Regions from separate parts of the Clostridium subterminale genome, predicted to be linked through region 1. Evidence: a T-box and tRNA genes for the amino acid it is inferred to sense, from the RefSeq annotation. Region 1 holds a T-box; the other holds one or more tRNA genes.
The links. A T-box is a leader RNA that pairs with one kind of tRNA and senses whether it is charged. The one in region 1 lies ahead of lysS (lysine--tRNA ligase), so its partner is inferred to be a tRNA-Lys.

Region 1 (15,617 bases):
TACATCTTATTTTACAATATACTAATTTTACAAATGAACTACTTAATTTTGCAGGATAACGGTATTATCAATAATCCTATGAATACTAGACCTATTGCAATAAATAAGATGTAAATTTCTAAAATGATTTACTTAAAATTTTCCTTAAACTAATCTTCATGAAGCCAACATCTAGACCAATGTCCTTTAGAAATCTCTCTTAACTCTGGCAATTCATTTCTACATTTTTCACTAGCTTCATTACAACGATCTGAAAATCTACATCCCTTTGATAATTCTGCTAGATGTGGTACATATCCTTCAATGGTATTCAACCTCTTTTTTTTATCATCTATTCTTGGAATACATTCCATAAGCTTTTTAGTGTATGGATTTATAGGCTCTTCAAATAGTTCTTTATTTGGTGCTATCTCCATAACTTTTCCACAATACATTACCACTACTTCATCTGCCATTTCTGCTACTACTCCCAAGTCATGAGTATTCAATATTATGGACATATTATATTTATTCTTAATGTTACGTAATAACTCTAAAATTTCTGCCTGAATTGTAACATCTAGAGCTGTTGTAGGTTCATCTGCTATTAGTATCTTAGGATTGCAAGCTATTGCCATAGCTATCATAAGTCTTTGTCTCATTCCCCCACTGAACTGATTGGGAAGATGATTGAACCTTTCTTCTCCGTCTGTAATACCTACTGCTTTCATAAGCTCTACAACCACCCCTTTGGATTCCTTTTTATTAACTTTTTTATGGATGATTAGTGCCTCTGCAATTTGTTCTCCTACCTTATTCATTGGATTTAATGTTGACATTGGATCTTGATATATCATAGATATTTCATTTCCTCTTATTTGCCTCATTGCTTTTTCGTTCTTTTTTAACAAATCTTCTCCATTATAATGTATTTCTCCTCCGATTATTCTTCCCGGAAAATCAATTAAACCCATAATAGAAAGAGCAGTTACACTTTTACCACTTCCAGATTCCCCTATAATTGCCATAGTTTTTCCTTCATCCAAGGTAAAGCTTATATCATCTACTGCAGGATATTCATTACTATTCAAATAAAAATAAGTTTTTAAGTTCTTAACCTGAAGCAATGTCATATTATCCCTCCTTAATGAGATTTTGTCTTAGGTAATATGATATCTTTTAAAATATTAAAAATCATAAAAATAAAATAATAAAAAATAGCCAGTAATACAATAAAAGTCATAAATGCAACTCCACCTTCATATGGTGGAATCAAATCCGTTGTATAAAAAAATATCATATAGAACCCCATTCCTCTATAGTAAAATAATCGTTCTACTATAATGAGACTTGAAAACATTATACCTATAACTGTTGGAAATCCTGATAACACTCCATAGATTATACTTTTCATCATATGTTTTTTTATAATTTGAAACCTAGAGCATCCCTTTCCTCTAGCTGCTAGTATATATGGTTTTGTAAAATTTTCTTCTATTGTAGTAGCTGTTATCCTTGCAATATAAGCTGCAGGAAGTATTGATATTGATATTATGGGGTAAATTGCATTAACCAAGGTCTCATCTCCATAGGCTGGAATTGGTCCTAATCCCAATATTGAAAATCCATTATTATATAGATATATGGCAAATATTTGCACAAGTACTATTATTAAAATATCTGGTACTGAAAGAGGTATGAGAGATTGAAGTAGTTTTATTGTTCCACTCCTATCATTCTTTCTACTATCTATAATTCCCTTTGGAATTCCAAGGATTACTGCTAAAATAGCCCCGAAAAATAATATAGATAAACTTTTAGTGGCTGTTTTAACTAACAGTTGACCTACAGTTTCTCCTTGAATCCTAACCTTAAATGCTTCACCACTAAAAAATATTTTAAAATTATTTTTCATATTTTCAAAGATTACGTTTATTTCCATATTGGGTGTGTTTTTGCCATTAGATGAAATTATATCAAAATCTAGAGGTATTCCTGTTACAGCTATAACAAGGAATAAAATTACAAGGAGTATTAATACGTTCATAAGAATTTTTTTAGCTACTACCTTTATTATTTCAGTTTTCATTTTAACTCCTCCTATCTTCATATAAATGACAAGAAACTACCCTTCCATTATCAAGTTCCCTAAGTGCTGGTTCAAGAATTTCACATTTAGCCATTTTTTTAGGACACCTATTGTGGAATGCACATCCTGATGGTATATTCATTGCACTAGGTATTTCACCTTGAAGCTTTATTCTATCAATGCTTCTGCTAGGCTCTGGTACTGGTGAAGCAGACATTAAAGCTTCAGTATATGGGTGCTTTGGAGAGTCGAATATATCATCTACACTACCTTTTTCTACTACTTTTCCAAGATACATCACTGCTACTTTATTACTAACATGCCTTATTACACTTAAATCATGGGATATAAATAAATAGGATAAACCAAATTCATCCTGAAGATCCATAATAAGATTGAGTATCTGAGATTGAACAGATACATCTAAAGCTGATACGGATTCATCACATACTACAAATTTTGGCCTTACTGCCAAAGCCTTAGCTATAGCAACTCTTTGTCTCTGCCCTCCACTAAACTCATGTGGTAATTTTTTAGCGTCATGTCTTGATAACCCTACCATTTCAAGCAACCTTAATACTTCTTTTTTATACTCTAGCGGTTGTACTATTTTGTGTATTTGAAGTGGTTGAATCAAAATATCTTCAATAGTCATTTTATAATCTAGTGCAGAATAAGGGTTTTGAAAAACTATTTGTAAATCTTTTCTTATCTTCCTGAATTCTTTATTACTAATAGTACTAATATCTCTTCCTTCCAAAAATATCTTTCCTTCTGTTGGTTCTAAGAGTCTTAATATCAATCTGCCTATAGTTGATTTACCACTTCCAGATTCCCCAACAAGACCAAGTGTCTCACCCTTTTCTATTTTAAAATCTACACCATTTACTGCATTTACAATTTCTTTATTTACACCAAAAATTTTGTCTTTTATTAAAAATTGCTTTTTTAAGTTTATTACTTCTATCATAGTTTTTCTCCTTTTCAAAGGCTTCTTACTTATCTATCATATAAGAATTCATTGTCATGGTATCTACTATTATCTGTCCAATACTTTCCATTGTCTTGTAATTTATATTTTCTATAGTATCAATACTACTATTAACTCCCTCTGTTGAAGGATTTCCTATCCCAACACTTGAAAGTGCATTTAACCTCAAATTAATCAAAGCATTTGTAGTTCTATAATTATGATGAAATCTTTGGTATCTCACATCCATTTGTTTAAATCGTTTTTCTATCTCCAACCCCATTAGATAATTGCTTTTATCTGCTCTTTGAGCTGGGAAGGTTATTAGATTTAAATCTTCACCTTCTTTATAACCCGGATAGCTTATATCAAAATAATAGTATCCATGTGACATTGCCATATTTACAGGTATATTCTCTGTTATACCATAATGATATGAACCATCAAACTTTGAATATTTATAACTTTCATACTCATTATCCCAAAATATAAACTGGATTGATTTTTCCAATGGCTCCTCTATAATAGACAATCTCCTTGCCACCTCTAGTGCTGTTGCAGCGGGCGTTGCTGTCATTGCATAGGAAAATTCAGTTCCATTTATATGGACACCATCATAGCTTGATCCTATAATTACTAACTCACCTGGCTCTTCGTAGGTTTTGTCTTTACCAGGTAAAAATGCAGTGATATTTCTTCCCTTATATTTAGGTAGCTTTGGATAGTCAAAATTTATCTCAACTTCTCTATAACCACTTTCTAACTCTACCCTTAAATCATCAAATGGAATGATTGCAGTGGATTTAAAAAGATACGCATTGTTACTTGTATTGTAGCCTCCACCTAATATAAACTGTATATCATAATCAAAATTTTTTCCTGACTCACTACTTATCATCTCTTTGGGAGTATTAAAAGAATTAAATTCTAATCGATTAAATTCCCTCTCAATAGAAAAAAAATCCTTCCCATCTGGTATATTATTTAAATTTTTAGAGTCTGCAGCAATTCCTTTATAATATAATTCTTCTTTTTTCTTATCCATAAAAATACTATCACTTACAGTTGCAATTGTGAAATCTTTATGAAGTTGATAGGTCTTTTCTTCTCCAGCATCATCTGTAAGTTTTATCCAACCTGATTCAATTACCACAGGAGCTAGAATTTCAGGTACTGCTTCTTCAATGTTGGATTCTGGGTTTTTCAGGGTAACTGTTAGTGGAATTTCTTGAGTATTAACCTGATATCCATAGGACTTTAAAGTATTAATTATATATTCTCCAGCTAAATGTCCTCCTTCAGTTCCAGCTACCCTACCTCCATATTTATTCTTTGTAAGTTCTTCAACATGTAGTTTAGCTTGATTTATATCGAATTTATAAAGGCTAGGATGCCACGGTATTACAATATATATAACAATCACTATTATAATTGAAGTCTTAATAATTACAGGTTTGTAGTATTTCTTAATATCCTTAAGCTGAGATATAAATATTTTTGGTGATATTAAATAAGAAATTTTTCTAATAGAACTAATAACTCTGGATTCCCTCTTTTGAAATTCTATTCTAAGTCCTTCTCCTGTAAGATTTATTCCAATTATTGCAATACTAAAAACTAATATAGGATAAAGTGTCATCCAATATGTTGTTTCGTATTGTTTAACATTTCTTGCAATTCTGGAGAGAGTACCTCCCCATTCAGGTTCTAAATTCATCTCATAATTTGCTTTAAAAGCTAGTTCCTTAATTTGTCTTGATACTCCAACAAAAACATAAAGAACTGCTAACTGAGCAATTAGAAACAACGCCATTCCCATTTCTTTAAAAAATAAACTTATGCTAGTTGGTAATATATGTGGTAGGATATTTTGACGTGCTATCTGTAGCTTAGTCTTCCCTATAGCTATTTCACCTTCAATAAAGTCTTCTTCCATAACCATTCTAGTTGAATCTTCAATGATTCCAGCCAACTTTGCCCACCCCACCATGGTAAGTACTATAGCAAATGCAAAAATTGATTTATCCATTTGTAGATTCCTAAAATATCCTATATTCAAAATTACAAAGCTAAATAAGAGCATAGGTATTGCAGTAAAAAATGTATTAAATATTTTTATTATACTTGAAATAAACTTTACACCCATTCCTGCAGCCAATCCAAGTGGAAGGGCTAAAATCATCCTAAATATAGCTACAAGAAGTGCCAATTTTAATGTGTTTCTAGTTCCATATACAAGTCTTGAGTAAACATCCCTTCCAGCATCATCTGTTCCAAAGCTATTATCTTTATTAGGTGGCATTGGATTATTCGCAAACTTTTCCACCCATTTTCCTTCCTCTTTGTATTCTATATACTTAGGTACTTCTTCAAAAAGAGGATCCTTTGATGTGAAAAATCCTGGGTATAAGGCCACAATTGCTAGAAATATTACAATTATACTTCCAAGAAGTAGTGGAAAATTAATCTTTCTCATTTTATAGGTACTTCCCTTCAAATAATATTTTACTTATGAGTATATATTTAAGTTATATGTAAATTAATAGTTAGGTATGCTTATCTATTATTTTATCTAATCGTTAAGGTTCTATCAATGAATTTCATTAACCATATTTCAACATTAAACGTAAAACTTCAATATTTTTTTCAACATGAAAAACCAGTAAAGATTAATATTTTTAATCTTTACTGGTTTGTACATTGTGATATTCCAATGTATAACTTCTAATTTCTAATCACATTAAAATTCAATATTAAAATTTTATTTTATCCTTTTGAATTTTATTTATTATTAAAATGCCTATAATACTTAAAATCAACCTAACACAACTATATACCTATAATTATATATAACTATATACATATAATCCCATTTAAATATATAACTATTTAAATAGTTGTTCTACACATGCGGTTTTAAAGCTTTTTTCTTATTTGAATAATATGATTAAGTCTAAGTTAACGTATAAAAATTTGCATGTAATATCCATGTTCTAGTGGAATAATTACGAATAATACTGTTGAAAAATGATACTGTTAATATTCTAGAAAATATACTTATACAAAAATAATTTGCCACCATTACAAAACTTATGGTGGCAAATCGGTAGCAAATCATATTTTTATTCATATTTAAGTGGCTTAAAGCCCTTATTTATCTCACTAACTTAACTACACATTCCACATGATGCCCTTGGGGGAACATGTCTACTGGTTGCAGCTCTACAGCTTTATAGCCTAATCCTTCAAGAACTTTCAAATCTCTTGCTAATGTTGCAGGATCACATGATACATACACTATTCTTTTGGGTTTTACTCCTGCTATGGCATGTAAAAGTGATTCCTCACAGCCCTTTCTTGGAGGATCTAACATAATTACATCTGGTTGTATCCCACCTTCTATTAGTTTTGGAATTTCTTCTTCTGATTTTCCTACTATAAATTCCACATTATTTATATTATTTATTACTTTATTTTCATTGGCATTCTCTATAGCTTCTGGTATTATTTCAATTCCAAAGACCATTTTTGCTCTTCTAGATAGGAATAATGATATGGTTCCTGTACCACAATAAGCATCAAATACAATTTCATTTCCTGTAAGACTAGCATATTCTAATGCTTTTTTATATAGCATTTCTGTTTGTACAGGATTTACTTGGAAGAAAGATAGTGGTGATATATTAAATCTAAATTCCCCTATATAATCTGATATGGTGTCTGTTCCCCATAGATTAATAGATTTGTTGCCTAAAATCACATTTGTTTTATCCTTATTAACATTTTGAATTATAGATTTAAGATTTAAGATTTCTTCTCTAAGAGATTTTATAAGTGGTTTTATATTAGGTAACTTTTCTCCATTAGTAACTATTACTACCATTACTTCCTTAGTCTTAAAACCTTCTCTAATCATTATATGTCTTACTACACCACTATGGCTTTTTTCATCATAAGGAGTTACTTTATACTCTTTCATCCATTCCTTAAGGAGCTTAACAACTTTATCACCGATTTTACTTTGTATATAACAATGATCCATATTGATTATTTCATGGGATCTTGGTGCATAAAATCCTACTACTATGTTTCCATCATTATTTCCAACTGGTAACTGAACCTTATTTCTATAGTTATATGGGAAATCCATACCCATGGTATTATGTACCTTTAATCCTTCTATCTTTCCTACTCTTTCCATAACATCCTTTACTCTTTGAGTTTTGAAGTTAAGTTGTTCTTCATAGGATATATGCTGAAGATTACAGCCTCCACATCTCTTATAAATTGGACATATAGGTTCTGTCCTATATTTAGATGAGAGAATTACATCTAATAATTTACCTATTCCATAGGTTTTACTAACTTTTATAAGCTTTATCTTTACTGTTTCACCCTTTATGGCTCCTTTAACAAACACAGTAAAGTTATTTATTTTTCCTACACCTTCTCCTTCATGTCCATAGCCATCTATCTTAATTATATAGTCTTTATTTTTTGCAATTTCTATATTTACATGATTATTGTTTAATTCCAAAATAAGATTTTCTATCTCAGCTTCTCTTTCTTCACTTTCCCTTTGTTCTTTTATTATTTTTTCTTTTTCTAATGCTGCTTCCACTCTTTCTTTCTCTTGTTTTTCAGCTTCTTCTATAACTTTAACCTTGCTTATATCTTTACGTCTTTTCATAAAACCACCCTCTATTAGCTTATAATTAATTTTAATTCTATCAGAAAATTAGTTAATTAACCATAATAAGTAGTCATAATATAAAATTAAAGTAAGGGCAACTTTAGATTATTACTTAAATTAGCTAAAGTTACCCTTACTATAGTGAATTACATCTTAAAAGTATCACAATCTGTTCTATTGCTACTTATAGCACCTATCCCATTGATGTGTACAAAATTCGCAACACAATCCTTATTAATATTATACCTACAGTTTATTGCATCACATATTATTCTTGGTCCTATACCTCCAGCGAAATTATTAAAGCTTTGTTTTACTTCTCCTCCAATATTCATATTATATACATTAGAAAGAGAATTTTTTATTCCCATTTCTATGAATGTTCCACACTGAGTATACTCACTAGAGTGAGCATTTCCTCCTTGCACATGTATACTGCTAGCGCTGCACATTCCAGAGTTATTGTGTATGCAATTAGTTGCATTACATGCTAAATTTCCACTCATTCATAGCACTCCTATTCTTAATTATTTTCTTAAGTTATTAGATAATACTATTATGTGGAAAAATATATTTTTTATACACGGGGTGTGTCTAAAATTTTAGCTACTTTTAAATACTAATATTACTTAAATTAAATGCCCTTCAAAAAATTAAAGACACCCTTTACGGGTGTCAATAATGAATCAGTTGCCAAAAATGTTATATTTTAAGTCTTATCCACTGGATTACTAATTATACATTAAATTTCAGATAATTTCAATATTTTATATTTATTTTACATAAATTCCATAATTATCTTCATTTTTAGAGATCCACTAGATAAAATTACTTAATATTAGCTTTCCCACTATACACCATTCCTACTTTTGAATCCATGGTTATAAAGCAACCAGATTTTATAATTGAAGATGCATTCTGTGCATTATATATAATAGGAATATTTCTTGATGAACATTCAAGTAGTACACTAGAACTCATTTCATCACTTTCTACTATTATTCCACCAACTTCATCAAGTACACTAGAAAAGTCTCTGCTTAATTTATCAACTATAATAATTTGTTTTTCATCTAAAGAATTAAAAAACTTTTTAGAATTATCTACATGCATTACTGTTCCATAAGCTGTACCAGAATCGCTTCCTTTACCTTGTAAAAGTATATCTCCTATAATATGAACTTTCATCATATTTGTACTACCAACATAGTTCATTGGAATTCCTGCAACAATTACTACAAGATCACCTTTCTCTACATAATTAGCTGATAATGCAATTTGCGAAGTTTTATCTATTAATTCATCTGTATCTTTTAGTTTTGGAGTTATTACAGGAAATACTCCCCAATTTAATGCTAAACTTCTTGCAACTCTTTCATAAGGAGTACAAGCTATTACTGCGCATTCTGGTCTATATTTAGATATCTGTCTTGCTGTTTGACCACTTTGAGTTGCTGTAATTATTGCTGATGCATTTAGTTCCATAGCTGTTGTACAAGTAGCCACACTTATAGCATTAGGTACATTAGAAACATGTAACTTTCTTCTTTTCTTGAAACTTTCCTCGTAGTTTATATATTCCTCTGCCTTCATAGCTATTTGAGACATAGTTTTTACAACTTCCAATGGATATTTCCCACTAGCAGTTTCTCCACTTAGCATTATAGCATCAGTTCCATCAAAGATTGCATTAGCTACATCTGAAGCTTCTGCTCTTGTAGGTCTTGGATTTCTAATCATAGAATCCAACATTTGAGTAGCAGTAATTACTGGCTTTCCGGCTTCGTTACATTTTTCTATAATCATCTTCTGAACCACTGGTACCTCTTCAGTAGGAATTTCTACTCCTAAATCTCCTCTTGCTACCATAATTCCATCAGAATACCTTATTATTTCATCAATATTATCTACACCTTCTCTATTTTCAATTTTTGAAAATATTTGAATGTAATCCCCACCATTCTTATCAAGAAGGTGTCTTATATCTAAAACATCTGTACCTTTTCTTATAAAAGATGCAGCCACTATATCTACTTCACTTTTTATACCAAACATTAAATCTGCAATATCTTTTTCTGTTAGTGCTGGAAGATTTAATTTAACTCCTGGTACATTCATTCCCTTATGATTGCCTATGACTCCTGTATTTTCAACATGAGTTTTAATATTTCTATCTTCTATGTCTAATACCTTTAGTGCTACTAATCCATCATTTATTAAAAGTACATCACCTGACTTAACGTCTTTATAAAGATTTTTATAAGTTATGGAACACTTAGTTTCATCTCCTATAATATCTTCACCACAATGAACTATAAAAATAGTTCCTTCTTTAAGTTCTACAGTTCCATTTTCAAAGTTTCCAGTTCTAATCTCTGGTCCCTTAGTATCAAGTAATATAGCAATATGCTTTTCTAATTCAGCTCTTGCTTCCTTAACCATATCTATTCTTCTCTTATGTTCTTCATGACTTCCATGAGAAAAGTTTAATCTGGCAGCATTCATACCATTTTCAATTAATTTTTTGATAAGTTCCTTTTCATCAGTAGTAGGTCCCATTGTACAAACAATTTTAGTTTTTTTCATAGTTATCCTCCTTTTTATTTGATAGCATTAAAATTTTTTACTCAGATAACTTTATCAATCTATAAAATTATATTAAAAAATTTGCAATTCTACAATAGCTATAATATATTAATTCGACAAATCCACACTTAATTTATATAACTCTTCATTAAAACATGATTTCATCTCTAGAGCTTCTTTTATATCTACATCTACAATTTTATTAGCCTTGATACCTATAAGTCTTGCTGTCTTTCCTTCTAGCAATACTTTAACAGCTTTACTACCCATCCTTGAAGCTAAAATTCTATCAAAAGCGCTAGGACTTCCTCCCCTTTGTATATATCCAAGCACTGTTGCTCTAGTCTCTATTCCTGTTATTCCTTCTATACTTTTAGCCAATTTTTGAGCTCCACCTACACCTTCAGCTAAGATTATAATATTGTGAAGCTTACCATTACGCTTTCCTTTAAAAATGTTCTCACATATATCTTCAATAGTGAGTTTTTTCTCGGGAACTATTACCTGTTCTGCCCCACCAGCAATACCTGAAAACAACGCTAAATCTCCACAATTTCTTCCCATAACTTCAATTACACTTACTCTTTCATGGGAGCTAGAGGTATCTCTAATTTTATTTATGGCATCGATAGCTGTATTTAAAGCTGTATCAAAACCAACAGTATAATCTGTATAAGGTAAATCATTATCTATAGTACCTGGTATTCCTACTGTTGGTATACCTAAATCACTTAATTCCTTAGCACCTCTAAATGATCCATCTCCACCAATTACTATAATTCCATCTATTTTAAGCACTTTAATAACATTAAGAGCCTTCTGTCTACCCTCAGGAGTTCTAAACTCTTCACTTCTAGCAGTCCTTAGTATAGTACCGCCTCTTTGAATTATGTCGGAAACAGAGTGTCTATCCATCTCAAATATTTCCCCATTAATAAGTCCATTAAATCCTCTATGTACTCCAAATACCTGGACTTCACTTTCAATTCCAATCCTAACTACAGCTCTTATAGCTGCATTCATTGCCGGTGAATCTCCTCCGCTAGTCAATACTGCTATTCTTTTCATCATATTACCCCCTAGCTTTATTGTGGTTGTTATTTACAATTATTCTTTTCTTATGTATTTTAATAATATATATTTATAAATAATTCAACCATTAGAATATTAATTGCTTACACAAGCATATACCTACCTAGGTTTATACAATTACTATATTAATTAAAATACCAATATATTATTAAATTTCTACATACTTACTTAACTTAATTTTAATGTTTAGAGTTACTCCTTGCAACCTATTATTAGCTACATTTAAGTATTTATCTATAGATTTGCTATTGTAAATGTTGTCAAGTTTTAATAAAGTTTCTTATAATCTATTCTTCCCATTTTATACTTTATAATTAGTAAATTTCATTAAAATTTATATACAAAATTAAGAAGAGTTACATCCACAATTAAACTAGGCTTTACTAACAATTTAATTTGCAATGTAATATTAATACAATTTATTTATATTTTCATGCAAATTAAAGTTAAATCTAAGTAAAATTTGAACTAACTCTTCTTATACTATTTATAATTAACTTTATTATGTTTAATCATTGAATCACTATCATACTCTATGAAGTAGATTTTGCAAAATATATTACTAATCTTATATTAAATATTGAGCTTACACTTTTATATCAGTTTATTTTACAAAATCCCCTAACTAGCTATCCTATCTCTTAACTAATGGAAAAGCAATTACATCTCTTATAGATGATGAGTTTGTTAAAAACATCATCATTCTATCTATTCCTATTCCAAGCCCTCCTGCTGGCGGCATAGCCACATCTATAGCTACTGCAAATTCTTCATCCATTGGGCTAGCAGTTTCAAGTCCAGCTCTTAATTTCTCAGCTTGCTCATGAAGTAAAATTCTTTGTCTTAACGGATTATTAAGTTCTGAATATGCATTTCCAAGCTCTACTCCAAAGGCATAAGGTTCAAATCTTTCTATTAGATCTGGATTTTTTCTATGAACTTTACATAATGGAGATGAATCTAATGGAAAATCTATTACAAATGTTGGCTCTATTAATTTATCCTCACAGTAGGCCTCAAATAATGTAAGTATCAACTCCCCTTTATTTGCTTCTTTAATACTAAAACCTTCGCTTTGTTCCTCTTCTAATAATCCTTTTTCTATAATTAGCGTAACTATTTCTTCCTTAGTTAATCTCTCCACATCTACTCCTGTATCTTTAAGAACTAAATTGCACATAGTTTCTCTCTTCCATGGAGCTTTAAAATCAATTTCAACACCATCATATACAGCCTTAGTTGTTCCTTTGATTTTAGTAAATACATACCCATATAAGTCTTCCATAATTCTCATCATATCATTATAGTCAGCATAAGCCATGTAGCATTCAAACAATGTGAATTCTGGATAGTGAGTTCTATCTATTCCTTCATTTCTAAAGGAACGTCCCATACTATAAACTCTATCAATACCTCCAACCATTAATCTTTTTAAATATAATTCTGGAGATACATTCATGAACACTTCACAGTTTAATGCATTTACATTAGTTATAAATGGTTTAGCTTCTCCTCCACCATATTTTGTATCTAAAATAGGGGTTTCCATTTCCATAAATCCTTTAGAATTCATAAACTCTCTTATGGCATACATAGCCTTAGATCTATTTACAAATCTATCTCTTACATCCTCATTCATTATCATATCTAGGGATCTATGTCTTTGTCTTAAATCCATATCTTGAATTCCATGATATTTTTCTGGAAGAGGTCTTATAGATTTTGAAAGTACTGTAACATTTAAAGCCTTAATAGTTATTTCATCGGTTTTTGTTTTAAATGCACAACCTTCTACACCAATTATGTCTCCTACATCAAGAAGTTTAATAACTCCATATGCATCTTCACCAAGATCATTTTTACTTATATACACTTGAATATTTCCATTTTTATCTCTTAAATTTAAAAATGTTACTTTACCCATTCTTCTTAACAACATTATTCTTCCTGATAAAATAAATCTCTCTTCACTATCTATATTATCAAAGTTATCTATCACATAGGTTGAAGTTGTGTTTGAATCAAAAGTGTATGGATAAGGATTGATTCCTCTACTTAAAAGTTCATTTAATTTTTTTATTCTCTCTACGTTAAATTCATTTGCATCTTGCATTATTTCTTGTAAGTTATTTAATTCTATATAATCATTGTACATATATAGTACCACCTTTCAATTTTGCTTTTTAACTTTAATTTCTCGTAACTTTTATGAAGCTAAATAACACCTCATTATAGTATTTTCAATTAGACTCAGTTACCTTAATTTCATTATTAAATTACGTTACTTTAGTCCATTAATAAATTTTTGCAAAATAAAAACTCTCACCTCCAAGACAATAGTCTTGGGGACGAGAGTTTGGTAAGTTCAACTTCGTGGTACCACCCCAGTTTATTAATATGTCACCATATTAACCTTTTCAAGTACGGCTTTACAATAAAATAGATTAAGCTTATACCCTAGCTCTATAACGGGAGCACCCGTTACACCATCTCCCTTCCTAAAGGAAACTTCTCTCTTTTTAAGAAGCAACCTCACTTTAAGATAAACTTTAGTGAAGTAAAGATCCTGTGTACAACTCCGAGGCTTTTTTCACCAAACTGTTTTTTGCTTTCTCTCACCATCTAAAGCTCTCTGTAAAAAAATTGAGTTTGATTACTCTTCTCTTCATAGTTTTGTTGAATATATTTTAATATACTCAAAATATAATGTCAAGAATTTTTAAAAAATTTATATTACCAATCTAGTAGGAGATAGATAATTGTTTAGGATTCTTGCTAAAATAGGACTGTTGGAATTCTCCAATAGCCTTTTCTTGTATTTGCATATTCCCATGCTTTATATTCTTAAATGCCTAAAATCTTAAGATTATCATATTTAGTCTTAATTTTCTTCCATTTTTTTTAATAGCATAGGCGTAGACTTCGTCTTAGCCATTCATTTAAATAAATAATTCTAAATTTATGTACAGAGGAAAACCCTCGACATTTCTATCGAGGGTTTCATGATGAAGGTGATATATTTCGATAAAATTTACATCATAATTTGTTTTAGGTAACCATCCCTTAAACAACATGTCTATTATAACTATTTCATTGATTCTATAACACCTTCAACAATTGTATCCATATCTGTAACATTTCCTTCATTCATAGAAGATACAAGTGTAACTTTCTCTTCTAGAACTGTCATTTCTCTCATTTCCTCTAGGAACTCACTCATCAAACTTCCAGACTTACATGCCCATGAGCCATTTTCAATTATTGCAAAAGTTCTCTTTTGAAGGTTAAGAGCCTTCATATCCATAAGATAATTATGCATAGGTGGGTAAATACCAAGGTTATAGGTTACAGAAGCTAAAACTACGTGGCTAACTCTAAAGGTTTCTGAAATCAGTTCAGATACATGAGTGCTTGAAACGTCATACATAACTACATTTTTCATTCCCTTTTCTACAAATTTAGTAGCTAAGGCAGTAGCTGCGGCTTCGGTATTACCATACATTGAAGCATAAACTATCATTACTGCTTTTTCTTCTGGTTCATATCTACTCCATTTATCATACTTATCAATAAAATATCCAAGATCTGTACGCCAAACTGGACCATGTAGTGGGCAAATCATTTTAATATCTAGTCCACTTGCCTTTTTTAACAATGCTTGAACATGTGGTCCATACTTTCCAACAATATTTGTATAATATCTTCTAGCGTCATCAATCCAATCACGGTCAAAGTCAACCTCATCATTAAATAGCTTACCATCTAATGCTCCAAAAGATCCAAAGGCATCAGCTGAAAAAAGAACACCGTTTGTAGTATCAAATGTAACCATAGCTTCTGGCCAATGTACCATTGGTGCAGCCACAAATGTTACTTCATGCTTTCCAAAAGATTTTACGTCTCCCTCTACAACTTCCTCCATTCTACCATCAATTTCGAATCCAAATTGTCTCATTAGGAGAAAAGATTTCTCAGTACTTATAATCTTAACATCAGGATAACGCAGTATTATTTCTTCAATGGCAGCTCCATGATCAGGCTCCATATGATTTATTACTAAATAATCTAATGACCTGCCATTTAAAACAGCTTGTATATTTTCTAAAAACTGTCTACAAATTGACCAATCTACAGTATCAAATAGTACAGTTTTTTCATCTAATAATAAATATGAATTATATGAAACCCCTCTTGGAATTGGATGAACG
Region 2 (15,617 bases), on a different contig from region 1:
ATATCATAGGATATCCTTCTTCATCATAATAACTTACTGCACTTTCAGGATCTTTTCTCTTAGATAGTTTTCTTTTAGAATCTCCATCTAACTTCATTATTGTAGGAGTATGTGCATATTCAGGTCTATCAAATCCAAGAATATCAAAAAGTTGAATATGAATTGGAAGAGATGATAACCATTCTTCTCCCCTAATTACTGTAGTAGTTCCCATTAGCGAATCATCAATGGCATGAGCGAAATGATAAGTTGGAAGTCCATCAGATTTAATTATAACTATATCCTGATTGCTTTCTGGGAAAGAGATATCACCTTTAACTAAATCGTGAAACTCCACTCTGTTTTCTGGATTACCTGGAGATTTTAATCTTATAATATATTTTTCACCTTCACTTATTCTTTTTAAAGCTACTTCTGGAGATAAACTTCTACAGATTGCGTATTCTCCATAATATCCTGGAGTTAATTTTTCACTAATTTGTTTTTCTCTCAGTTGTTCTAAATCTTCTGAAGTACAAAAACATGGATAAGCAAGACCCTTGCTAATTAGATCTCTAGCAAAAGTTTTATATATCTCTTCTCTTTCGCTTTGTCTATAAGGCCCATACTCACCTTTAGATGTATTATCCCCTGTCATACCTTCTGTAAAATCTAGCCCAAACTTATGCATGGTATTTATAGTATCTTTAATAGCACCAGCCACTTCTCTTTTTTGATCTGTATCTTCGATTCTTAAATAAAAAACTCCTTCACCTTGAGTAGCTATTCTTTCATCTATTAATGCAGAAAATACTCCTCCTATATGCTGAAACCCTGTTGGACTTGGAGCATATCTAGTAACCTTTGCACCTTCTTTAAGGTTTCTCTTTGGGTACTTTGAAATATAATATTCTGGCTCCTTATCAATGTCAGGGAAAATTGTATTTGCTAATATTTCATAATTCATGTTATTCACCTTACCTTATATATTTATTAATTACCTCACAACTTAGCTTAATCCATCTAATACAACTTAGCCATTTATATAATATGAGATATATCGCAATTTCATCTAAAGTTTAACTTATATAGATTACTATTAAATATTACCTTTTTAAAGTTTACCATAAATTAAAGGAATATATAGATATTTTGCTAAACTTAACACAATTTTGATTATAACTTTAAGAATTAGTATTGTAAATATAATATTTATTATTTTATAGACAATACTTGAATGCCTTCTTTTAAATCAATCTTTATAATCTTTGGACTTATATAATCATAGGCTGTAGAAAGGTTAATATTTCTTCCATTCTCTATAATACTACCTGAGGAAAAAACACTATACACTCCATTATCAAAATACTTCTCACAACCATTTTCATGAGCTTCATGCCCTCTTATAAAGATATCAACCCCAAACATCCTACTAAACTCATAGAATTCTTCTTCTTTAAACCTAAATCTACCCGAATTTTCTCTAATCTCCTGATCTCCTCTTAAAGGATCACTCCAAAGAATATTTTGAACTATAGTTTTCCCTATGTTATCAACAATAGATTCATCTGTTAAATCCATTATTGATTTAATATATCCATATATATCCTTCTTCTCCCTATGTGGTCTTGGTAATCCTCCATGAGCTCCTAATATAATCTTATCTCCCATTATTATAATATTAATTATGGCCATACTATTAAATAATTCTAAATACTTTTTTATTAACTCTTTAGAAAAACTTCCATTTTTCTTATATAATATATCTAAAAATAGAATAAAGTAGTCTTCCATTTTATCTTCCAAGGGCTTTCCTACACAAAGTTTTACACCACCACCTTCAAGGAATCCACCATCATGATTTCCTTTTGTTAGGTAAATATTTCCTGGGAAAATATATTTTAAAATCATTATTTCACCTATAGTTTTTAGATGCTCTTTTCCTCTATCCACATAATCCCCTAAAAAAATTATTCTAATATTTTTCCTCAAAACAATTTTTTCAAAAAAATCACAATTCTCTAGTATTCTTCTTATAATAAAATCATCAGAATGAATATCTCCAACAAAATAATATTCATAACTAGAATCTTTAAATAGATATATTCTAGAACCCCTTTTCCCATCAATACCATGATTTTTTATATTTTTCATATTTAATACATTGCTAAAAATATTGTCATTACTTATATCATCTTCTTCATTATGTAGATTTATAACTTCATCAATTAAAAACTCATGTATCTTACTCATATTACTTAAATCAAAAGTATATATATCTTCCAAGCCATTCCACATCCGCTGACTTATACCTTCTATATCTTCTCTTAACTCGTTTTCATTTTTATATTGAAGCTTTTCTACCTTATCTCTACTTCTCTTTATCCTAGCTACTATCATTTCATAATATGCCATAAATTTTTCATCAGATATGTCACCAAATAATTCTTTATTTATGCTATCCAGATTATTCACCATAACTTTCCCCCTATATGGTTTAAATATAAAGTCCTTAGATTTTATATAAAAGATTCATCTTAGCTTCCTTCCCATTTTTTTTCATTATCTTAATATTTTGAAGTTTATCGTAATTTTTTACAATTCCTTCATCTAAGCTAATGGACATTTCTTCATTAGCCATATATGCAACTATTTCATCATACTCAATAAGTTCCTCTATTTGCCTTTTTATCTTGTCACTTTTTTTCCTAGCTCTAGCTCTTTCCTTTGCACTATATTCCTGTGAATCTTTTATTAATTCTAATCTACTTAACTCACCTTCATATTTTCTCTGTATAAGATGAACATATTCCGTCCTCAATGTAGCTATGGTTAATCTGTCATATCTATGGGCATATACCAAAGCTTTAAATCCATCATTCTTACCTGAATCAAATAACCAATAGATAGGTTTCTTTCCATAAACTTTTACATGATCCTTATAAAATTCCTTAAATAAGTATCTTCTAATGCTTTGTCTTGAAGTCTCACTATCCTTTTTGCCTAAAATATTAGCTATAAAATTAAGATTTTCTTCTAAGGTATTATTTCCATAAACTCCTTTTAAGAATTCAACGAATTTAGTCATTAAGTCTTCTGAAAAATATTTTTCTTCTGTTATAGGTATTATATTATCAAACTTAGGCATAAAACTTGAATTTACCCATCTATCATCAGTTACTTTTCCTTTGGAATCTACTATAACTTTCTTAACTCTATAATTTTCAAAATCCCACTTATTTTGAAAGTTTCCACCTCCGTATACTAAACCATCAATATCAGTTGAATATCTCCCCATAATACATCCCACTGCAAAGGATATTAAAGATTTCACTTCTCTTTCTACACCAATTCTTCTTAACGTAATATCATTGTAAGACACATCTGGGGTTAATTCTTCACTTAATCCATAAATATCTATGAAAATTTTGTTTAACTTTTCTTCATTATTTTTAAGTCTCTCAATAATTTTAATATTTTCCTTTTCCCAATGTCTAAATCTAGACTCTATGGTTACATCATTAAAACCATCTTCTCTTAAGCCTCTCATCAATGGATGAGTCCTAAAGTTCCATGATATCTCAAAGTCATTCCATTCTGCTTCACTAATAGCTATGTTTTCCTCTACAACTTCATCAATGATAGACTTAATTTCTTCTTTAAATATACCTTCATGTATTGGAATATTCTTCAAATCTCCTACTTGTATATTATAGGTTGGATTCATTATATCTAAAAACATATTAGCAACTTTGCTACATAATAATGCTAGTACTACCTTTTCTATTTCTTTATCATTAAAGAATATAGAAGACCCAGCGACATCAAATATGAACCCCTGTGGAGAATATCTTACTCCCATATCTTCCGAAATAAAAGTATAAGTAAGTCCACTTTTGAAATAAAATTCCTCATTTTTTATAGTCCTACTATATGATTTATATAACTTTGATGCATAATCTTTTACTTCTGCACCATTATTCTCCCAATTAATTACAAACCTATTATTTCCAAACCATTTTCTAAATTCTCCACCTTTGTTATATGGAAACCATTTTTTCTTACTTAACAAAGCTTCCTCTTTATCACTGGCTGAAAAATTAATTTCATTTATATCAACCTCATACCAATCCCTTAAAAACCGTTTATTATCTGATGTAGCCATTCCTTGCCTAGGCTTTGCAATATTTTCAAACTTATCTAAATTAGAAAATAATTTTAATACATTGTCATTTACCCAATAAGCGAAGGGCTTTGTTGGAATTGTCATAAGTTTTTTTAACCATATATCATAAACTCTATCTTTTTCCATGCCATTACAAGCTGACTTGACTTTTATTTTCTTTTCTAAAGCAGTTGTCTCCTTAGTAAGGTCTACAATCCTAGTTTTATATTTAGAAATTTGGCTATTTTGATTTATGAAGGCAACATTCTGTACTATGGTTCCCACATTATCTTCAAATACTCTAGACCCTAAATGAATCATACTTATAAAAGTACTTTCTTCTAAAAGCTTACCTCTAAGTTCTAAAAAACTACTTAAAAACATCCATGAGTGTTGGTTTACCATGGCATAAATCCCATCTTTTTTTAGATAGTTCTTACATACTTCCATATACACAGAAAATAAATCATGCTTTGATAAAGGATAATTATTAACAAGATACTTAGCTAGTGTATCATTAGCACCCCTTAATCCCATATAAGGTGGATTAGTAATACAAACCTCATATTTATTACTCATTATTTCTCCTTGATTTATGAGCTTTGGTAATTTACTCAAAAGTATCTGTCTATAATCACTAAATATTAAATTATTTTCTTCATTTATCTCTTCTAACCTTGCTTTTAAAGTCTGAAAATTAACCTTCTCAACCCTTAATATTGATCCAAACTCCTTACCATCTCTAAAAGCATTTACTAAATAAGATAAATCTCCTCTTATCTCTTCATCTTCATTTGCAAAGTATTCTATAATTTCATAAGTAATACCATTGCTTTCTTCTATAGATTCTATATTAAGCTTTAAAGGTTTTTTTTCAACTTCTCTAAAAAACCTTCTATTATAAGATCTGGCCTTCATAGCAAGACAAAAAGCACCAATTTGAGTTGCTCTTAAGTCTATATCCAATCCAAAGATATTACTTTCCAATATTATCCTTGGAATCTCTCGTTCTGGATAAGCTGCAGATTTGTAAATTTTATAAAGCACATCAAAGGTATATAACAATATATGACCTGAACCCATGCATGGGTCAAGAACCTTTATATCCTCAGGATATAATTTCTTTCTATCCAATTTAATGCCACCTAAAATATCATTTATTTCTGAATCTTGAATCCCTTCCTCTAAATAATATTTCAACTCAGTCTTTAAATTTCCATTCTCATGCCCTTGAATCCATATGGTTCCCAGTGAATTTTCTACTAGATATTTCACTATCCACTTAGGAGTAAATAACTGAGTAGCTGCTGGAATGTTTTCTTTAGTTATTTTTATATTTTTCTTTAAATTATCAAAAACCTTATCCTTTTTTTCAGAAATATAGTACTGGTACATCCATCCTATAATTTCCACTTCATCTTTCCAGTCTTCTTCATCTATGTCACTGCACATTTTTCTTAGTATAGAGCCTTCTTCTAATAAATTATCTGGAAATAATAATTCTGTATAGTCTGCTGTTTTCTCAAATAAACCAGGAATAATATTTCCTAATTCATTACATTGCCTTATTAAAATATATTTATATAGACTTTCTCTATCAGAATTTTTACCACTATCTAACAACTTATAGACTAAATCTGAATCTAGTCTCAACTCTCTTATAACTTCACCAACTCTAAATAAAATATCTGGTTCTGTTTTACCTGGTATCTCTGAAGATATAATTCTTATTCCAATGGGTAAATAATCATTTACCTCCATATATCTTAAACCTATAAATCTATTAAACCAAGTATATGCCACCTCTTCCACAACTTCATCTAAAGATTTAGATTCTACTTCCTTTATAAGTGCTTTTCTATGGTTAGGTAAAATATTAAGTATTTCTTCTCCACCTACTACTTTAAATCCACCTTGAACCTTTTCTATATCTCGAACTCTATTATCTTCAATCCCAATTTTATATGCTCTATCCTTTATTTTTTCAATAAGATTACTTCTTGCCCAAATGGCAAAAGCCTTAACTTTATTCTTATCCATAGTTTAATTGCTCCTTATATAACACGTAAAAATTTCAATAGCTTTATTATAACATAGTAAGAATTTTTTATTAAAATTTTTAATAATTTATTAGACCATTATTTTTATTTTCATATTTTGAGATTTTATAATTAAAACTTAAAGAGCTATCTCAAAGTAATTTACTAATATCTCTGAAATATTGAGTTTCTACTTTAATATTCTTGCTAGTAAATACTCAATATTAATTTAAGATTTAGATTATTTCGAAATAGCCCTTTTATAAATAAAATATTTAATTTTAATAACCGTTTTTTTTTGCTACAATACCACTTTCATTGGTTCCCGGCTCCTCAATAGTAGTATTAAAGCTACTTTGAGCATATTGACCTTGAGTTTTATTACCATTGCGAAGATAGTTTTCCTTTTTATATTTTCTTTTATCTTCTTCGCGTTGTTTAATCTCATATTGTTGATCTCTTATTAATTCATGGTCCATCTTTATCCCTCCTTTAACAAATATATTCATTGTTTATTATGTGTTAAAGTTTATTTAGTATACTATAAAAACGCAGTATACGTTCCTTTGAATACCACTATATAGTTCTTTTATAAAATCTAGATCCCAGTATAATTCTCCTTAAACCAATCTATTAGTTTTCTTGCAATACTAATGTTGCCAGGAATATCTGGTAAGTTATTTGCCTCAAACCAGCTTGCCTCTACAATTTCAACTCCATCAACCTCTATTTCACCCTTATCATATTCTGCTGTGAATCCTATCATAAGAGAGTTAGGAAAAGGCCATGGTTGATTACCAAAATATTTTATATTTTTAACTTCTATTCCCACTTCCTCCATAACTTCTCTCTCTACACATTGCTCTAGAGTTTCACCAGGCTCTAAAAATCCTGCTAAAACACTATAAAAACTATGTTTTGACTTAGCATTTTTAGCAAGAAGTAATTTTCCTTCCTTAACTATAGCAACTATTATAGCTGGACTTATTCTAGGGTAGCTTATAAATCCGCATTGTGGACATATTTTCCCATATTCATTTGATATGGTATTAGTTCTACTACCACAGACACCACAATACTGATGGGTTCTATCCCAACTCATGATTTGAATAGCACGTCCCGCTTCTATATATATTTCATCAGGAACTTGTCCATATAAGTTTCTTAAGCTTATAAATTTCATACCTAAAGGTTCTAAATACTCTTGAGATACCTCGACAGAGTAACACTTACCACAACTTCTAGTTCCTAGATTTTGAACTCTTATAGGATTAATATTAATAGATTCTAAATCTTTAAATTTAGGTATAAAAATTCTATCTTCTTTCTCTTTAACTAATAGTTCATTTTGTCTAAATATAAACCAACTAGGTGCATTAGCATTTTCTATTGATAAATGATTCATTATTTTTCCTTCTTTCATTTTGTATAAAATCTATATTAACCTTAATACATTTTATTAATTAAGTCTATACTATCTTATAATTTGAAAAGTAAAAAACCTCGTAATACTTGTTAGTACTACGAGGTTTGGTGCGCCATCAGGGGTTCGAACCCTGGACCCCTTGATTAAGAGTCAAGTGCTCTGCCAGCTGAGCTAATGGCACATGTCCTTATCACAAATATTATTATACAACCGACTGTAAGTTTTGTAAAGTATTTTATTAAAATACATTAAAGAAATATTTATCATCTAATGTAATAAAATATAAATCCGTGTAATTTATATTTACACAGATTAACTTAACCAAGTAAATCATTTATTATTCTATTATTTCCTAAAATAAATTTATAAAAAAGGAAACAACACTATACAGTATTGTTTCCTTTGGTGCGCCATCAGGGGTTCGAACCCTGGACCCCCTGATTAAGAGTCAGGTGCTCTGCCAGCTGAGCTAATGGCACATGTCCCTGTCACAAATATTATTATATTAAGATTATTTAATTTTGTAAATAAATATAGGTATATACAATAGATTTGAAAATATCTATTGTATATACCTATATTATAATTACATATTCTTTATCTTCAATATATAAACTTCTTATTCACATCCTTTGATCCACTAAGATATAATAAGTGAGGATAATATATATTGAATTCTATAACGTCACCAAGTTTATAATTGGTTTTACAATTTTCTATATCTATAATTAAATGGTCACTACTAGCACCAATTACCTCTATATTTTTATCTATAGGTATTAAAGTATCCACCGAAACAAAATCCTGCTTACCTATTGCCAATAATGCACGTCTTCTTTTCCCTCTATCTTCATAAGTGGGCTTATTCCCAAAAGCATCTATAAATATTTCACCAATCGGATGAGATGGTTTATTTTTAACTTCTACCACCTGAGCTTTTAATACAAATGAATCTTGATGTAGCATAGACATATCATACTCCCAAAAATCATCTAAATCCTTAGCAACAAGTATTCCTTCACCAATTCTTAAATTGTTAATTTTACTTGGTATTTTTCCATCCCAGATTAAAGTTAACGAAGAAGTAGCTCCTCCTGAGACCACATCTAATTCTCTACCAATTAAAGCTTCAATTTTTTCTGCTACCTCACATAATTTTCCTAAATTCTCTTCTGTAGGCTTTACAGAACCATAACATCCTAAATTAGTCCCTATACCATAAAGTTTAACATTAGTTAATTCTTTCTCTACATATAAGGCTAGGTTTATGAATTCCTTTTCATCTACAACGCCTTCTCTTAAATCACCTAAGTCCATCATTAAAATAACTTTATGATTCTTATTTATATTTTTACATTCCTCGTTTATTTTCTTTAAAGTTTCAATTTCAGAGTTTAAACTTATATCTGCATATTCTACTAGTTGTTTTATTTCATTATACATAGGTATTCTAATAAGCATAATTGGTTTTTTTACACCTTGTTTTTTCATCTCTATAACTTGATTAATTCTAGATGTAGCAAGATATTTACATCCTGCCTTATCCATCTCTGATACTATTTGTGGCATAGCATGTACAACTTTAACTACCCCCGCTACAGAAATTCCTTGGTTCTTACATAAATCCACAACATATTTAGTATTTTCATATACCTTTTTTAAATTTATCTCTAATATAGGAAATGCTTCCTGCTCCTCTATATCCTTTATATGGATATCATTGATTAAAGTGTTTTCTAACATAGTATCCTCTCCAGTCCCCTAATATAAGATACCTAATTTAAATTAGTTTTATTTAACAGCTGCTACCTTGCTTTCATTATAAGAAAATTCACTCAATGATTCTCCATCCATATTAATTATAATAAACCCAACCAAAAACTACTCATAACACAACCATATAATTATGTTATGAGTAGTTTTAAAAATCAAATATAATACTAAATTCAATTAATTGCTTAATCACTATAAAAAAATTTATAAAATTAACTTTTAATTAATTCTTTAATAAGCAATGATAATTTTAATAACCCTTCCTCTAGTTCTTCTATGGGGGCGTAGGAAAAAGAAATCCTTAAAGAATTGTTGAAATTAGCATCATATATATATCCAGGATATAATAAAATTCCTATTTTACATGCTTCATCAAAAAGCTTATACATACCTATTTTATACTTTAAAGTAATCCATACATAATATCCTCCTGAAGGTATTTCCCATGTAGCTATACTCTTAAAGTATCTATTTAAAGCATTTATTGTTACATCTCTTCTTATAGTTAACTGATTTCTTATCTCTTTTAAATGATTTTCATACAATCCCGTTTCTAACCATTTTCCAACAGTAAGTTGCGATAAAGAGCTAGAACCATAATCTGTTTGCATCTTTATATCACCTAATCGTTCAATTACTGGTTCTGGTCCAACAATCCAACCAATTCTTAGTCCGGGACATAATGTCTTTGATACACTTCCTACATATAATACCAATCCGTTAGTATCTATACTCTTAATAGGATCTGGTGGTGGAGCATCGATCCAAAGCTCCCTATAGACATCATCTTCTATAATAGGCAACTTTTCTTTCTGACAAACTTTTATCAATTCTTTTCTTCTTTTTTCTGACATGACTACAGAAGTAGGATTTTGAAAGTTTGGTATAGTATACAGTATAGATGGAACATGTTTTTTTATGTAATCTGGAATCAAATTAGCCATAACCCCTTCATTATCCATAGGTATTCCGCTTCTTCTCATATCTAAGGACTGAAATATTTGAAGCGAGTACATATAAGAAGGATTCTCTAGTAATACTGTAGAACCCTTTTGTAATAGCCCCATAGAAATTAGTTGCATTGCTTGCAAAGCTCCAGAAACAATAAGTATGGAAGATGGTGACGCATCTATGCCAATGGTCTCTAAATATTTACTTACCTGCTGCCTAAGATACATAGTGCCACTGGGACTTTCATATCCCAAATTATCCATATCTTTAGCTACTTCATTTAATATTATTTTCATTTCTTCTTTTGGAAATAATTCTGAAGAGGGTTCTCCAGTACTCAATCGTATATAATCTTCTCTAAACTCCAAGGTATTGATTTTCTTAATAGTTTTAACATTTGGAATATGAATTCCTTCATCAATATAAGACTTCCAATCTGGTTGTATATTAGATAATAAAGGTGATACATTATTTACTATTTTGGTTCCACCTTTTCCCTTTCCCTCTAAGATTCCTTCTGCCTTTAACTCATCTATAGCTGAAACAATAGTACTCCTATTTACATTAAAGATTTTAGCTAATTCACGTTGCGTAGGAATCATAAAACCTACTTGCCATTCCCCACCAATTATTTTCGCCTTAAAGTAATCTACAATTTGAAGATATAGGGGCTTACTTAAGTTTTTATCAGGCTTCCAATCTATATTTATTATATTTATCTCCCCTTTCAAGATAATAATATACTATTAAATAAATTTACTTATCTATATAATATATTAACCTAAATATTTCTTCTTTTATAGTCTTTTATAAGAATAGAGCTTAATTATCAAATGATAACTAAGCTCTTATAAATTTATTTTTCCTATTAAGATTGCATTTCTATTCCTTTTTTCTCTAGGTAAGTACATATGGCTCTAAAATCATCTATCCAATGAATTTTAGCAAGTTCTCGCAAATCTAAAGTTATACCTGTGCTTTTATGTTTAATATATTCCATATTATAAATTTCCGTTTCTACAAAATTATCTATATAACTATATATACATGGAACAAATTTATCCCAATTTTGTTCAAAATATTTAGTTTTTGCATAACATAATCTATTTATATGAAATATTATTCCTATAGGTGTACTCTTCATAGCTAGTTTATGACTAAAATATTCTTGATTAGGATATTTGGACTCTACTCTTTCCCAATATAAGTTTTCATTGGGATGTAAATTGAACTTATCAATTATCTTACACTTTTCTTCTCCCAATTCTTCTCTCATCAGCTTTTCTCTCATTGGCTGTTCCAACTCTTTTAAATATTCTAGATTCATATTGTAATGCCCCCCTATTAAAACCTTTATAAAATGTAATACATTATTCTTAATTTCATTTTATTGCTTTATATAGCAATTTACCAATACCAATTATTGATAAATATAATATTACTTATTGGTAATATTAATACAACTATATAAATTAATCTGTTATGTCAATTACATATAATTTTACATGAATAAGACTCCTTTGCTTACGTCCTAATATATAAAAAATTCCCTATATAACAATTTATATAGGGAACTATTTATATAGTTGTTCTATTTATGCTGATTTCATGGAACTTACTATTTAAATAATAAAATTAAGGTTGATTAAAATATAAACAGAGTTCTTATTATCAGTAGTATCAGTATTTTCGATACTTAGAACTCATTGTCCTTTAGGGGAAATCGTTATCCAGGGACATAGTAGCTCTTTACTCCCACTTTGAAGAAGATGGTAGTATTAGAGCTGGTAGTCATCGGATAAAGATATTCTTAGATTCTTCATTAACACTTTATAATATCACAATAGTTTAAATAAGAATTTTTAATAAAATGTGATTTAATATATAAAAAAGCTTTTATGAATAATAAACTTCTTCATAAAAGCCTTTATAAAATTTAACAACTATACAGCTATGCTTCTTCTTTTCGAAAACACACCAACACTTTCTTTTGCTAGGGCTGTGACTATAGATGATGATCCAATAAATAGTATTCCTATTTGTGGAGTTATCATTGTAAAATCAATAACTCCATGAACTAAAACAACCGCCTGTATCGCCATAAGTAAAGCTACACTATTATATCCAGATTTATAAAGATATATTAAATCTTTATAAATATTTGCTCTTATATATAAGTAAATTAAAAGCCCGATTACTCCTAAAGAAGTAAAAAGTGATAGCCATATATTATGAGAGTGATTAATGACACGACTATATCTTGAAAATTCATTACCATGCTCTATAGTTCCTAACATTCCCCATCCGGTTAATGGTTTCTCTTTTATCATCCTTAAAGATCCTAACCATATTTCTTCTCTAGTATCAAAGGACCTCTCAATCTGATGACCAGTAATTTCTTGAGATATATCAGATACCTTTGGAGGAGTAAAACCTACTATTACTATAACTAATAAAATAGATAAAATCATTATTATATCACTCTTATTTCTTTTTATTTTCAATAGTAATAGGCAAAGTAATCCAAACACTAATCCAATAAAAACCCCTCTTGAACCACATAAACAAATATTTATTAAAAATAAAGCTGTAGCACTATAATATGTCACTTTCTCCTTAATTTCTTTACTATTCCAAGCATAATATATTGCCATTATGACCATTATAGCAAACCAATCTCCAGCTACGTTAGGATTTCCAAAAGTACTAAAAATTCTATGGTTAGTTGAAACCTCCAATGGTACCCCTAAAAATTTCTTCCAAAGCTCCATAGGAAAATATGCAAAAGTAACCTTCTCTATAATTCCAACAATTCCTGAAAAAATTGAAAACTTGATTAGATAATTGCATATTAGTTCTAATTTTTCTTCTGTCTTGCAATAATTTTGTAAAACTACACTTATTGTAAAATATAAGAAAAATACTATTGAAACAGCTGTAGACATAATGCTTTTATTTAGAAGTCCAACTAATAGAGACCAAAGAAACAATAGGATTAATCCCATATTCCAACTATTTTTCAGTATTTCCTCTTTCATCTTTATTACTTTATAAGTAGTATATGCTCCAATAAATAATGCAGTATATGGAGACATAACAATTAATAATATTAAATTAAACATAATCTTCACCTTTATTTTTCTATTCTTCCATAACTAATATACTATTATTATGGAAACTATTTTTATTTTATAATTTTACATATAAATCTACTTTTAATACCTCTACATACATTTTACACAATTTTCCCATACTTGTTAATACCCTTATTACATATTTTGGTACTACTCGCAATACATAAATATACACATTGATTATAATACATTATGTACTTGTTTATTTCAATATAAAAAAAATATTGTAATAAATTCGTAAGAACTTGCTCCCTTTATATTATAAGATTTAAAGTTATTTCATATACCTTAAATAACTAAAATATACTTTCATTTTTGCTAAAAAACTAATTTTCTTGAAAAGCTTAAAATGAGCCATGTAATAAAATTTTATTACATAGCTCATTGAAGTATTATGAAATTTCATTATTTTTTTATTTTAATATATTTCTATAGTTTTCTATAACTTTTTTCATATCCATCCATTTTTTCTCCATATCATAAACTAGTTTAAACTGAGCTCTAGCACGATCTAAGTTATGATCTGGACGGTGTATTTTGAAGTAATTATCTCCATTAAGATAGTCTGTAAGAAATCTTATTCCACATTCTAATGTCATCATTTTAGCTCCCATGGGTAGCATGTCTATTTCATTATCAACTAGACTACCTTTACATCCCTCTAAAAATCCTCTTGTATATATTTCAAACAAATTCATATCTAAATTTACCTTAGATAAATCTATTTCATCTTCATCTCCAGTATTAGCTCCAAATCTAATAGAATCTCCAAAGTCATTGACTGAAAGTCCCGGCATAATAGTATCTAAATCAATAATACATATCCCTTTTCCACTTTCATTGTCCATCATAATATTATTTAATTTAGTATCATTATGAGTAACTCTTAAATGTAGCATTCCTCTTCGAAGCATATCTATTAAAATATGAGTTTCCTTTTCTCTTTCCATAACAAACTCTATTTCTTTTTCTACCTTCTTTACTCTTTGAAACTTATCCTCTGCTATTGCTATTTTAAAAGATTCAACCCTAACAGGTGTATTGTGAAAATCAGGTATAGTTTCATATAATGTACTAACATCATACTCTGATAATAGATTTTGAAAATACCCAAAAGTTAAGGCACTTTCATAGAAAATTTCTGGTTTTTCTACCTTATCAAAACTAGTAGCGTTTTCTATAAATTTATAGCCTCTCCAATAGGATCCTATACTATCCTTAAAAAAATTATTTCCATCTTTAGTTTTAATAATATTTAAAGTTTCTCTCTCTGTATCTCCACCACTTTCTTTTATTTTATATTTTAAAAATGATGTAACTCCTGATATATTTTCCATAACCTTTAAAGGATTTTTAAATATATTATGATTTATTCTTTGTAGAATATACTTTTTAATTTCTCCATTATTTTGCTCAAATTTCACTAAAAATGTATCATTAATATGTCCACTACCATATAAGGTATGCTCTATATATTTACCTGAAAAATTAATATTTTCAATGGCTTCATTAATTTTTGAACATTGTTCTTTCCTTGTCATATTAATAACTCCCTTATTTGCTACTTCCAAAGTTTTTTAGGGTATACTCCCATTAGCTTCAAGTTAAAAATTTCTTTTACTACTCTTTCTTTATCAGCTTTATAAGTAATTCCATACCATTTATCTCTAGATTTTAAAACCTTCACAGTTGCTTTTTTTTCATTTAATAATTGTCCTATTACTTCTGGTAAGAAATATTCTGCTTTAAGAGGATCCTGATGAACCTTTTTTTCAAAAAATTCTTCAAATCTGTTATTTAATTCTTTTAAAATAGTACTACTAAATCCCCACATATTCATTGAAACAATATTACTTTCTAAGATACTAGTCCAAGTTTTGCCTCTATCTTCAGTGTAAGCTGGTCCATTTTCTAATTTTGCAATATAATTTCTTTCAGTAATTCCTATAAGCATATTATTGTCATCTACCTTACATATTCCTCTAGCAACTCCACCACTATCTGTAAGCGTATTTTCTAAGTTATACCCTACCATGGCATAATTAAGTTTACTATCGTCTATTGAAATTAGATAATCATAAATCATTTTAAGGCCACTTTGCCCATAATAATCATCTGAATTAATTACTGCAAAAGGTCCATCTATTGCT

Region 2: it encodes a tRNA-Lys, which carries the amino acid that the T-box ahead of lysS (lysine--tRNA ligase) is inferred to sense. The anticodon was not compared.

The regions. Positions count from the first base shown of each region.
Region 1 is NZ_BAAACI010000006.1:235,740-251,356, reverse strand. Features, by position in the region: gene ABDZ93_RS10140 (ABC transporter ATP-binding protein) at 150-1,112, opposite strand; gene ABDZ93_RS10135 (ABC transporter permease subunit) at 1,124-2,068, opposite strand; gene ABDZ93_RS10130 (ABC transporter ATP-binding protein) at 2,070-3,038, opposite strand; gene ABDZ93_RS10125 (ABC transporter permease subunit) at 3,064-5,514, opposite strand; gene rlmD (23S rRNA (uracil(1939)-C(5))-methyltransferase RlmD) at 6,193-7,728, opposite strand; gene ABDZ93_RS10115 (DUF1540 domain-containing protein) at 7,878-8,237, opposite strand; gene pyk (pyruvate kinase) at 8,560-10,317, opposite strand; gene pfkA (6-phosphofructokinase) at 10,426-11,385, opposite strand; gene lysS (lysine--tRNA ligase) at 12,044-13,564, opposite strand; T-box leader at 13,751-14,087, opposite strand; partial or broken gene ABDZ93_RS10095 (hypothetical protein) at 14,138-14,352, opposite strand; gene ABDZ93_RS10090 (FprA family A-type flavoprotein) at 14,495-15,617, opposite strand, start outside.
Region 2 is NZ_BAAACI010000001.1:437,249-452,865, forward strand. Features, by position in the region: gene gltX (glutamate--tRNA ligase) at 1-946, opposite strand, end outside; gene ABDZ93_RS02310 (metallophosphoesterase family protein) at 1,195-2,457, opposite strand; gene pglX (BREX-1 system adenine-specific DNA-methyltransferase PglX) at 2,492-6,184, opposite strand; gene ABDZ93_RS02320 (hypothetical protein) at 6,465-6,662, opposite strand; gene nudC (NAD(+) diphosphatase) at 6,782-7,588, opposite strand; tRNA gene ABDZ93_RS02330 (tRNA-Lys) at 7,715-7,790, opposite strand; tRNA gene ABDZ93_RS02335 (tRNA-Lys) at 8,013-8,088, opposite strand; gene ABDZ93_RS02340 (alanine/ornithine racemase family PLP-dependent enzyme) at 8,213-9,352, opposite strand; gene ABDZ93_RS02345 (aminotransferase-like domain-containing protein) at 9,595-11,064, opposite strand; gene ABDZ93_RS02350 (hypothetical protein) at 11,202-11,660, opposite strand; gene ABDZ93_RS02355 (O-antigen ligase family protein) at 12,277-13,455, opposite strand; gene ABDZ93_RS02360 (phosphotransferase) at 13,881-15,008, opposite strand; gene ABDZ93_RS02365 (sugar phosphate nucleotidyltransferase) at 15,029-15,617, opposite strand, start outside.